3 regions of the Pseudomonas sp. DCB_BI genome follow, and region 3 is predicted to be linked to each of the others. Evidence: predicted binding sites of a transcription regulator. Region 3 holds the regulator's gene; each other region holds the start of a gene.
What was found. Region 3 encodes FliA, which starts transcription of late flagellar genes. Its sites were predicted from a motif close to CTAAAGTTTNNNNNNNNNNNGCCGNTAA; they were not measured.

Region 1: a site for FliA is predicted at 1,845-1,872, ahead of motA (flagellar motor stator protein MotA). Genes of this name have one in related genera too.
Region 2: a site for FliA is predicted at 1,988-2,015, ahead of OO258_RS02660 (flagellar protein MotY). Genes of this name have one in related genera too.

Annotation. Positions count from the first base shown of each region.
Region 1 covers NZ_JAPFCG010000021.1:3,642-6,878, reverse strand. The annotation lists gene OO258_RS21275 (rhodanese-like domain-containing protein) at 1-226, opposite strand, end outside; gene OO258_RS21270 (HDOD domain-containing protein) at 271-1,806, opposite strand; gene motA (flagellar motor stator protein MotA) at 1,937-2,788, shown strand; gene motB (flagellar motor protein MotB) at 2,792-3,237, shown strand, end outside.
Region 2 covers NZ_JAPFCG010000002.1:69,632-72,868, reverse strand. The annotation lists gene OO258_RS02675 (peroxiredoxin) at 1-116, shown strand, start outside; gene rnt (ribonuclease T) at 204-815, opposite strand; gene pyrC (dihydroorotase) at 875-1,921, opposite strand; gene OO258_RS02660 (flagellar protein MotY) at 2,052-3,014, shown strand; gene OO258_RS02655 (argininosuccinate synthase) at 3,172-3,237, shown strand, end outside.
Region 3 covers NZ_JAPFCG010000002.1:335,604-338,840, reverse strand. The annotation lists gene OO258_RS03885 (chemotaxis protein CheA) at 1-51, opposite strand, end outside; gene OO258_RS03880 (protein phosphatase CheZ) at 64-852, opposite strand; gene OO258_RS03875 (chemotaxis response regulator CheY) at 873-1,247, opposite strand; gene fliA (RNA polymerase sigma factor FliA) at 1,356-2,096, opposite strand; gene fleN (flagellar synthesis regulator FleN) at 2,093-2,926, opposite strand; gene flhF (flagellar biosynthesis protein FlhF) at 3,020-3,237, opposite strand, start outside.

The DNA of each region.
Region 1 (3,237 bases), on a different contig from region 3:
GTTCGCTGAACAGCTTTTCCAGATCACCCAGGGCTGGCAGCAACCCGGGCGCGGGTGGCTGGCCAAGCTGCGTGCGCTTGCCTTCGACAAAGCGCGCGCCAGGGATATGCCCGCTGACATAGCGGTTGGCGCTGCTCAGGTCGACCAGGATCAGCTGCGGTGAGTCCAGGCGTGGCAGCAGGTCTGCGGCGTCGATCACCAGCGGCAGGCCGGAAAAGTCAGTCATCCACGGTCTCCAGTGTGGAAAGAAGGGCGATTGTAGCGCAAGGCTCAGACTTTGCGGTTGGCAAACACCGACAGCGCCCGCTCGATGCATTGCGCGGTCTTGCCGAAGGCTTGCACGCTGATATCGGCCAATGGCCGGCAACCCTGGTCGGCCACCAGCAGCATCAGCACCTGGTCGTTGACCGCCAGCGAGCGCAGCAGCACATGTTCGCTGCGGAACAGGGCCCGCAGCGGTGCGGGTAGCAGAGCCGAGAACTGGCTGTGGTTTTCCGGGGTGATGCGCAATTGCCCGGCCTGGCTCAGCAGCTTTTGCAGCAGTTTGTTCTCCGATACCTGGAGCGCCAGCGCGCCAGCCTCCTTGGGCAGGCCGGCAATCTGCTGCACCCGCAGGGAGTCGCTGGCCTTGTCCAGGCCCAGCAGCATGATGCGTTGCATGCCGCAGGCGAGCAGGGCTTCCTTGGCCTGGGTGGCCAGGTGCACGGTATTGGTGAACGGGCTGGGTTGGGCCAGCAGGTGCTGGCACTGAGTGCGCCAGCGCGCCAGCTCTTCGCTGCTGGGCGGTGGCGGGGCCAGCATGTCCGGATGCGGGCGGCGCTGGTGCCACGGCCAGATCAGCGCTTCGGCCGGATGGAACAGCGCGTGTCGGGCGTGGCGCCGGGCGCTCGCGGCAGCCTGCTGGTGCACCTGCTGCTGGACGTCCTCCAGCGAGGTTTGCAGGTACAGCGCAGTCAGTAGCTGCCAGCGCAGCAGGTGCGGGTTGTCCCAGCCGACCTGTGCCGCCAGGGCCAGGTTGTTGGCCAGTAGTACGGTATTGGCCGGCTGGTTGAACCAGCGGCGCAGGCCGGGCTCGGCGTCCAGGCGGTGTTGCTGGCTGAGCAGGTCTTCGTCGCGGGCGATGCTCAGCACCTGGGCCAGTTGCTCGCGCTCTTCCAGCAGCAGGCGGTACCCCTGGGTGACCCACTGGGGCAAGCGCCAGTACTCGGCCATGGTCCGGCACAGCGCCATGATGCGCACGCCAAACAGTTCTTCCTCGACGTGGGCGGCCTCTTCCCCTTTATGGATAACCCGCAACTCCCAGGTGTCGAGCAGCTTGGGGTAGGCGAGGGCCAGCGGCCAGAGGGGTGACAGGAACAACAGGCTGCCCCAGTGAATTTCCTGCCACAGCCGCGCCAGGCGACTGGCGAACAAGCCGCTGGCCTGCTGCGAGGCGTGTTGGCTGATCAGCTGGAACTGGCTGAGCACCGGCGGGATCTCTTCGACAGGCACCGCAGGCAGGCGCTTGAGCAGTTCTTCACTGCGTTCCAGGCCCAGGCGGTTGAGGGCGACTTCCAGGCTTTCGGCGGGCTCTGCCAGGCTCGCATTGGTGGGATGATTGGCTTCGCGTATCACCGACAGTACCAAGGCCGGGCTATCCTGCATCAGTTCGGCGATGTCGCGCAGTGAGCGGCGGCTATCGTGGATGGCGGCCATGACCCGGTCGTAGCTATGCTTCGGCACGGGAATACGAACGCTTTCGAGCAGTTTTACCCAGGCCTCTAGCGTACGCGGGGCCTGAGCGGGCACCTTGGTTTCAATTGGCATATTGACATCAGTCCGAACTGGCTTTTCGTATTATGTGGCTATAGTCTGGCGCAGTTCTGCCGATAAGTAGAAGAAGAGTTTTAAAGCTCTCGTCTCTCCCCTTGACCACGACAGCAAGTGCTTTGAACCTATGGCTAAAATTATCGGCATCATCGTCGTATTCGCGAGCGTGCTCGGCGGCTACGTGCTCTCCCACGGCAAGATCGCAGCGCTGATCCAGCCGTTCGAAGTACTGATCATCGGCGGTGCGGCCTTTGGTGCATTCCTGCAGGCCAACCCTGGCCACATGACCATGCACGTCATCAAGAAGTCGATGAAGATGTTCGGCTCGCGTTTCAGCCATGCCTTCTACCTGGAGGTACTGGGGCTGGTATACGAGATACTCAACAAAAGCCGTCGCGAAGGCATGATGGCCATCGAGGCCGACATCGAGGACGCTTCAGCCAGCCCGATCTTTGCCAAGTACCCGACGGTGCTGGCCGACGAGCGCATGACCGCGTTCGTTTGCGACTACCTGCGCATCATGTCCACCGGCAACATGGCCCCCCACGAGCTCGAGGGCCTGTTCGACATGGAGCTGCTGAGCATGAAGGAAGAGCTGGAACACCCGTCCCACGCGGTGACCGGCATCGCTGACGGCATGCCTGGCTTCGGTATCGTTGCGGCGGTACTGGGTATCGTGGTGACCATGGCTTCGCTGGGCGAGGGTGACCAGGCGGCCATCGGCATGCACGTGGGTGCGGCGCTGGTCGGTACCTTCTTCGGTATTCTCGCGGCCTACGGCTTCTTCGGCCCGCTGGCCAAGTGCCTGGAGCACGATGCCAAGGAAGAGCTGAACCTGTACGAATCGATCAAGGCTTCGCTGGTAGCCTCGGCCTCGGGCATGCCGCCTTCGCTGGCGGTCGAGTTCGGGCGCAAGGTGCTGTACCCCAAGCACCGCCCGAGCTTCGCCGAACTGGAACAAGCGGTTCGCGGTCGCTGAGTCATGGAGAACAACCAGCCCATTATCGTCAAGCGCGTAAAGCGCTTTGGCGGCGGCCACCACGGCGGCGCCTGGAAAATCGCCTTCGCCGACTTCGCTACGGCGATGATGGCGTTCTTCCTGGTGCTGTGGCTGATGTCCACGGCCACGCCGGAACAGAAGATTGCGATTGCTGGCTATTTCAAGGACCCGATCGGCTTTTCGGAAAGCGGCACGCCCTATGTCATCGACCTGGGCGGCTCTCCTGAGCTGGCACCGGAAAAGACCATCAATCCGGAAGTGAAGTCCGAACCTACTCCCGACACCACGGTCGAGCTGAACAAGGAGCAGGTCGAGACCATGGCCGAGCAGGTCGAGCGCGAGCGCCTGGAGCTGCTGCTGCAAGAGCTGCAGAACAAGGTGGAAGAGAACCCGCAGCTGCAGAAGTTCAAGGACCAGATCCTGTTCGA
Region 2 (3,237 bases), 270 kb from region 3:
TCCACGAAGAGCACGGCGAAGTCTGCCCTGCCAACTGGAAAAAAGGCGACAAAGGCATGAACGCTTCGCCAGAAGGCGTTGCTGCCTACCTGAGCGAGAACGCCGGCAAGCTGTAATTGCTGCGTGCATGAAAAAACCGGCCCTGGTGGCCGGTTTTTTTGTGCCTGGCTTTGGGGCGTACGAAGCGGCCCCAGAACCCTGACTCAGTCGTTGAAGTCGCGCCAGCCGCCCATTTCTTTCCAGCGGTTGACGATGCCGCAGAACAGCTCGGCCGTCTTCTCGGTATCGTAACGCGCTGAGTGCGCCTCACGCCCGTCGAAGTCGATGTCGGCGCTCTGGCAGGCCCGCGCCAGCACGGTCTGGCCGTATGCCAGGCCGGCGAGGGTAGCGGTGTCGAAGCTGGAGAACGGGTGGAACGGGTTGCGCTTCAGGTCATTGCGCGCCACTGCCGCATTGAGGAAACCCAGGTCGAAGCTGCTGTTATGACCGACCAGGATCGCCCGCTTGCAGCCATTGGCCTTGAGCGCCTTGCGCACACCGCGGAAGATATCGGTCAGCGCGCTCTCCTCGCTGACGGCCATGCGCAGCGGGTGGTCCAGCTTGATCCCGGTGAACTCCAGCGCCGCTTGCTCGATGTTGGCGCCCTCGAACGGCTCCACGCGGTGGAAGTAGGTGTGTTCGGGGAACAGGAAGCCTTTCTCGTCCATGCCGATGGTAACGGCGGCAATTTCCAGCAATGCATCGGTAGCGCTGTTGAAACCACCGGTTTCCACATCCACCACTACCGGCAGGTAGCCGCGGAAGCGCTCGGCCATGGGGTGGCGCGAACCGCTGCTGCCCTGGGTGTCCAGGTCGTCTTCGTAGAGGTCTTCGCTCACGCGTTTTCCTCCAGCAGGCGCCAGCGCAGTTTTTCACCGGCGCGCAGTGGCACTATGGTCTGCTCGCCAAATGGCAGGTTGTCCGGGGCAGTCCATTCTTCGCGGACCAGGGTAATGGTGTCGGTGTTTGCTGGCAGGCCATAGAAGGCCGGGCCGTGCAGGCTGGCAAAGCCTTCCAGCTTGTCCAGCGCGTTACGCTGCTCGAACGCTTCGGCGTACATCTCGATGGCCGCGTAGGCGGTGTAGCAACCGGCACAACCGCAGGCGGCTTCCTTGGCGTGACGAGCGTGTGGAGCCGAGTCGGTGCCCAGGAAGAACTTCGGGTTGCCGCTGGTGGCCGCATCCAGCAGCGCCACCTGGTGGGTGTTGCGCTTGAGGATCGGCAGGCAGTAGAAATGCGGGCGAATGCCGCCAACCAGCATGTGGTTGCGGTTGTACAGCAGGTGCTGGGCGGTGATGGTCGCGCCGACGTTGGCCGGGGCCTCGGTGACGAACTGCGCGGCGTCGCTGGTGGTGATGTGTTCGAACACCACCTTCAGCGTCGGGAAGCGCTCGACCAGACGGCGCATGTGCTCGTCGATGAAGCGCTTTTCGCGGTCGAACACGTCGATCTCGCTGCGGGTGACTTCACCATGCACCAGCAGCGGCATACCAGCTTCCGCCAGTGCCTCTATGGCTGGGAAGATGTTGTCGAGGCTGGTCACGCCCGAATCGGAGTTGGTGGTGGCGCCGGCTGGGTACATCTTGGCGGCGTACACGAAACCGCTGGCCTTGGCCGCGCGGATGTCCTCGGGGCTGGTGCGGTCGGTGAGGTACAGCACCATCAGCGGCTCGAAGCGGCTGCCGGCCGGGCGGGCAGCCAGAATGCGCTGACGGTACTCATCGGCCTGCTGGGCATTACGCACCGGAGGAACCAGGTTGGGCATGATGATGGCACGGGCGAAGGTACGCGCCACATCGCCAACGGTGTGGGGCAGGACGGCACCATCGCGCAGATGGATGTGCCAGTCGTCGGGGCGCAGGAGGGTCAGGCGATCGGACATTGGGGATTCCAGGCGGGTCGAACTCAAGCCCCAATCCTACCGGAAAACCCCGGGGCGAGCACGGCTATCAAGTTTTCCGGACAGCGTCCGATAGCCTGCAGGTAAGCCGTCAGAATTTGTGGAGCCGCCCGTGCGCCAGCGTTACCTAGCCCTCTTGACCCTGTTCGCCAGCCTGCCGGCCGGCGCACTGACTTTCCAGACGCGCATGGAGAACATTGCCTGGAGGGTCGAGGGTGACCAGTTCGAGTGTCGCCTGATCCAGCCGATCGACGGTTTTGGCAGTGGTGAATTCGTGCGCCGAGCGGGCGAGCAGCCCGTGTTCCAGCTGCGCTCGGACAGTAACGTGCTGGGGGCCGGCAACGCCAGTTTGCTGGCGGCAGCGGCGCCCTGGCAACCGGGGCGGGGCGATATCAACCTGGGTAATGTGCGCCTGGCCCGCACGGGTGTGCTGTTCAGCTCGTCCCAGGGCCAGGCCAGCCGCCTGATCAATGGCTTGCTTGATGGGCGCAGCACGGTGGTGCGCAATTACACTGCAGAGGCGGGCAGGCCGATGGAAGTGCGGGTGCTGCCGGTCAGCTTCGCCAAGGCTTACAACGACTACCAGGTATGTGCCGGCAAGCTGCTGCCGATGAATTACGATCAGGTGCGCCAGACCCAAGTCGGTTTCCCGGGGGGCGGTATCGAGCTGGATGAGGCGGCCAAGGCTCGGCTGGACGTGATCCTCGACTACATGAAAGCCGACCCGACGGTAAATCATGTCGAGCTCAACGGCCACTCCGACAATAGCGGTAACCGCCTGACCAACCGCGACCTGTCGCGCCGCCGGGCATTGGCAGTGGCCGACTACCTGAAGGCCCATGGGGTGGCGGAAGAGCAGATTACCGTGCGCTTCCATGGCGAGCGTTATCCGCTGGCGAAGAACAACAGTGCGGCGAATCGAGCGCGGAATCGGCGGGTGAATATCGAGCTGGATCGGGTGGCGGTGGTTGAGAAACCGGTGGAAAAGCCGGCAGGGCAAGTGGCGCCGGTCGCTGCGCCAGCACCGGCGGCGGCGAACCCGGCTACCGCCGTGCCCGGTGCGAAGGTGCCGTGAAGCCATCAGTCTGCTGCCAGGTCATACCGCAAAAGATATCCGTCGCGCCTGCGAAAGTTCTTGTCGCTTTGTCGTCAGAAGCTGTCGCCCCACTGTAAATTTATCCGCAACGCCGTTAGAATCGACCCCTTTCCGTACAACCCCGTGGAGTGATGGCATGGCGGACGTAAAAAAGGTCGTACTGGCGTATTCCGGCGGCCTTGATACTTCGGTGATTCTCAAG
Region 3 (3,237 bases):
GGCTTCTACCAGGAAATCCTGGAGGATTTCTTCATCGGCGCCGAAGCTCATCAAACGTGCTCCTTAAAAACCCAGGCTGGACAGCAAATCGTCGACATCGTCCTGACCGGACACGACGTCTTCACGCTTATCGGCATGAATCTGCGGACCTTCACCCCGAGTCGGATGTTTTTCTCGATCTTTTTCTGCGCGCAATTGATCGTGGTCATGCTGGATGCCCGCAAAGCGGTCCACCTGGCTGGCCATCAGCACCAGTTTGAGCAGGTTGCTTTCCACATCGGTCACCAAACTGGTGACGCGCTTGATCACCTGGCCGGTCAGGTCCTGATAGTCCTGGGCCAGCAAGATGTCGTTGAGGTGGCCGGCCACCTTGCGGTTGCCTTCGGCACTGTGCGTCAGAAAACTGTCGACACGCTTGACCAGGTCACGGAACTCCGGCGCAGCCACTTCGCGGCGCATGAAGCGTTGCCAGTCGGCGCTCAAGGCCTTGGCCTCGCTGGCCAGCTCGTTGAGCACCGGGGTGCTTTCCTCGACCAGGTCCATGGTGCGGTTGGCCGCGCCCTCGGTGAGCTTGACCACGTATGACAGACGTTCGGTGGCGTCGGTAATCTGCGACACCTCCTCGGCCTGCGGCATGGTCGGGTCGATCTGGAAACTGACAATGGCACTGTGCAGCTCGCGGGTCAGCTTGCCGACTTCCTGGTACAGGCCGCGATCACGGGTCTGGTTCAGCTCGTGAATCAGCTGCACCGCCTCGCCGAAACGGCCCCGCTCCAGGCTTTCTACCAACTCCTGGGCATGCTTCTTCAGGGTCGATTCGAACTCGCCCAAAGAGTTTTGTGATGAATCCATGGCGCGCCCCCTGACGTGACTCAGCCGTTGACGCGTTCGAAGATCTTCTCGATCTTTTCTTTGAGCACCTGGGCAGTGAACGGCTTGACCACATAACCGTTGACGCCCGCCTGGGCCGCTTCAATGATCTGGTCGCGCTTGGCTTCGGCGGTCACCATCAGCACCGGCATGCTTTTCAGCTTGTCGCTGGCACGCACTTTACGCAGCAGGTCGATACCGGACATGCCGGGCATGTTCCAGTCGGTCACCAGGAAGTCGTAATGGCCGTTTTCCAGCATCGGCAGTGCCGTAGTGCCGTCGTCAGCCTCGTCGGTGTTGGTGAAGCCCAGGTCACGCAACAGGTTCTTGATGATCCGCCGCATCGTCGAGAAGTCGTCAACGATGAGGATTTTCATGTCTTTGTTCAAGTAGACCTCCAAGCAGTCTCAAACGCGCTCGGCCCCCGAGCGCGCGCATTCATTCAATTCGGTACAACATGGAAAACGACTGCAACGAACCCGGGCTCAACGCGCCCGCCATTCCCCCAGGCGGCTGCGCAGGCGCGCGGCACATTGGCTGTGCAACTGGCTGACCCGCGACTCGCTGACCCCCAGCACCTCACCGATTTCCTTGAGGTTCAGCTCTTCGTCGTAGTACAGCGCCAACACCAGGCGCTCACGCTCCGGCAGGTTGGCGATGGCCTCGGCCAGGGCAATCTGGAAGCGCTCATCCTCAAGGCCGCGCGCAGGTTCCACCTGCCCACTGGCGCCATCCTCATGCAGGCCTTCGTGCTCGCCGTCCTGCAACAGGTCGTCGAAGCTGAACAGCCGGCTGCCCAGGGTGTCGTTCAAAATCCCGTAGTAATCATCGAGACTCAATTGGAGTTCGGCAGCAACTTCATGATCTTTAGCGTCACGGCCTGTTCTGGCTTCGACCGCACGCATCGCGTCGCTGACCATGCGGGTGTTGCGGTGCACCGAACGCGGCGCCCAGTCGCCCTTGCGCACCTCGTCGAGCATGGCCCCGCGAATGCGGATGCCGGCGTAGGTTTCAAAGCTGGCGCCCTTGCTGGCGTCGTATTTGTTGGCCACTTCCAGCAGGCCGATCATGCCGGCCTGGATCAGGTCCTCGACCTGCACGTTGGCCGGCAAGCGTGCCAGCAGGTGGTAGGCAATGCGCTTGACCAGCGGCGCATAGCGCTCGATCAGCTCGTACTGGGCATCTTTCGCTGCCCGGCTGTACATCTTGAAGCCGCTGGCGTTCATAGCACGGGTCCCGCGCTGGTGGGTTGCACCAGGCGCTCGACGAAGAACTCCAGATGCCCACGCGGGTTGGCGGGCAGCGGCCAGCTGTCGACCTTCTGGGCAATCGCCTTGAAGGCCAGCGCGCACTTGGAGCGAGGGAAGGCTTCGTAGACGGCGCGCTGCTTCTGTACTGCCTTGCGCACGCACTCGTCGTAGGGCACGGCACCCACGTACTGCAGGGCAACGTCAAGGAAGCGGTCGGTGACCTTGGTCAGCTTGGCGAACAGGTTGCGCCCTTCCTGCGGGCTTTGCGCCATGTTGGCCAGCACGCGGAAACGGTTCATGCCGTAGTCGCGGTTGAGCAGCTTGATCAGCGCGTAGGCGTCGGTGATCGAAGTGGGTTCGTCGCACACCACCAGCAGCACTTCCTGGGCCGCGCGGACAAAGCTGACCACCGAATCACCGATACCCGCAGCGGTATCGATCACCAGCACGTCGAGGTTGTCGCCGATTTCGCTGAACGCCTGGATCAACCCGGCATGCTGGGCCGGAGCCAGGTGCACCATGCTCTGGGTACCCGATGCCGCCGGCACGATGCGCACACCGCCGGGCCCCTGCAGCATCACGTCACGCAGCTCGCAGCGCCCCTCGATGACATCGGCCAGGGTGCGTTTGGGGGTCAGGCCCAGCAACACGTCGACATTGGCCAGGCCCAGGTCGGCGTCCAGCAACATGACCCTGCGGCCGAGCTCGGCCAGCGCCAGGGACAGGTTCACTGAAACGTTAGTCTTGCCGACGCCACCTTTGCCACCGGTCACGGCGATCACCTGTACGGGATGCATGCTACCCATGTCTGTTCTTTACCTTGTCTCGCTGGGACTCAGGCCACACGTAGGGCAATTCTGCGTACCCCTTGGCATAGCTACTTTGCACACACTTCATGGTCAACCCGCTCGCCGTGGGTTGTGGTAGAGATCAGCGAACATGTCGGCCATGGCCTCTTCGCTGGGCTCGTCCTGCTGCTGCACGTTCACCGCCCGGCTGACCAGCTGGTGGCCCCGCGGCAGGTGCAGGTCGTCAGGAATGCGCGGGCCGTCGGTAAGGTAAGCCACGGGCAATTCATGACTGATGGCAAGGCTCAGCACATCGCCAAGGCTTGCCG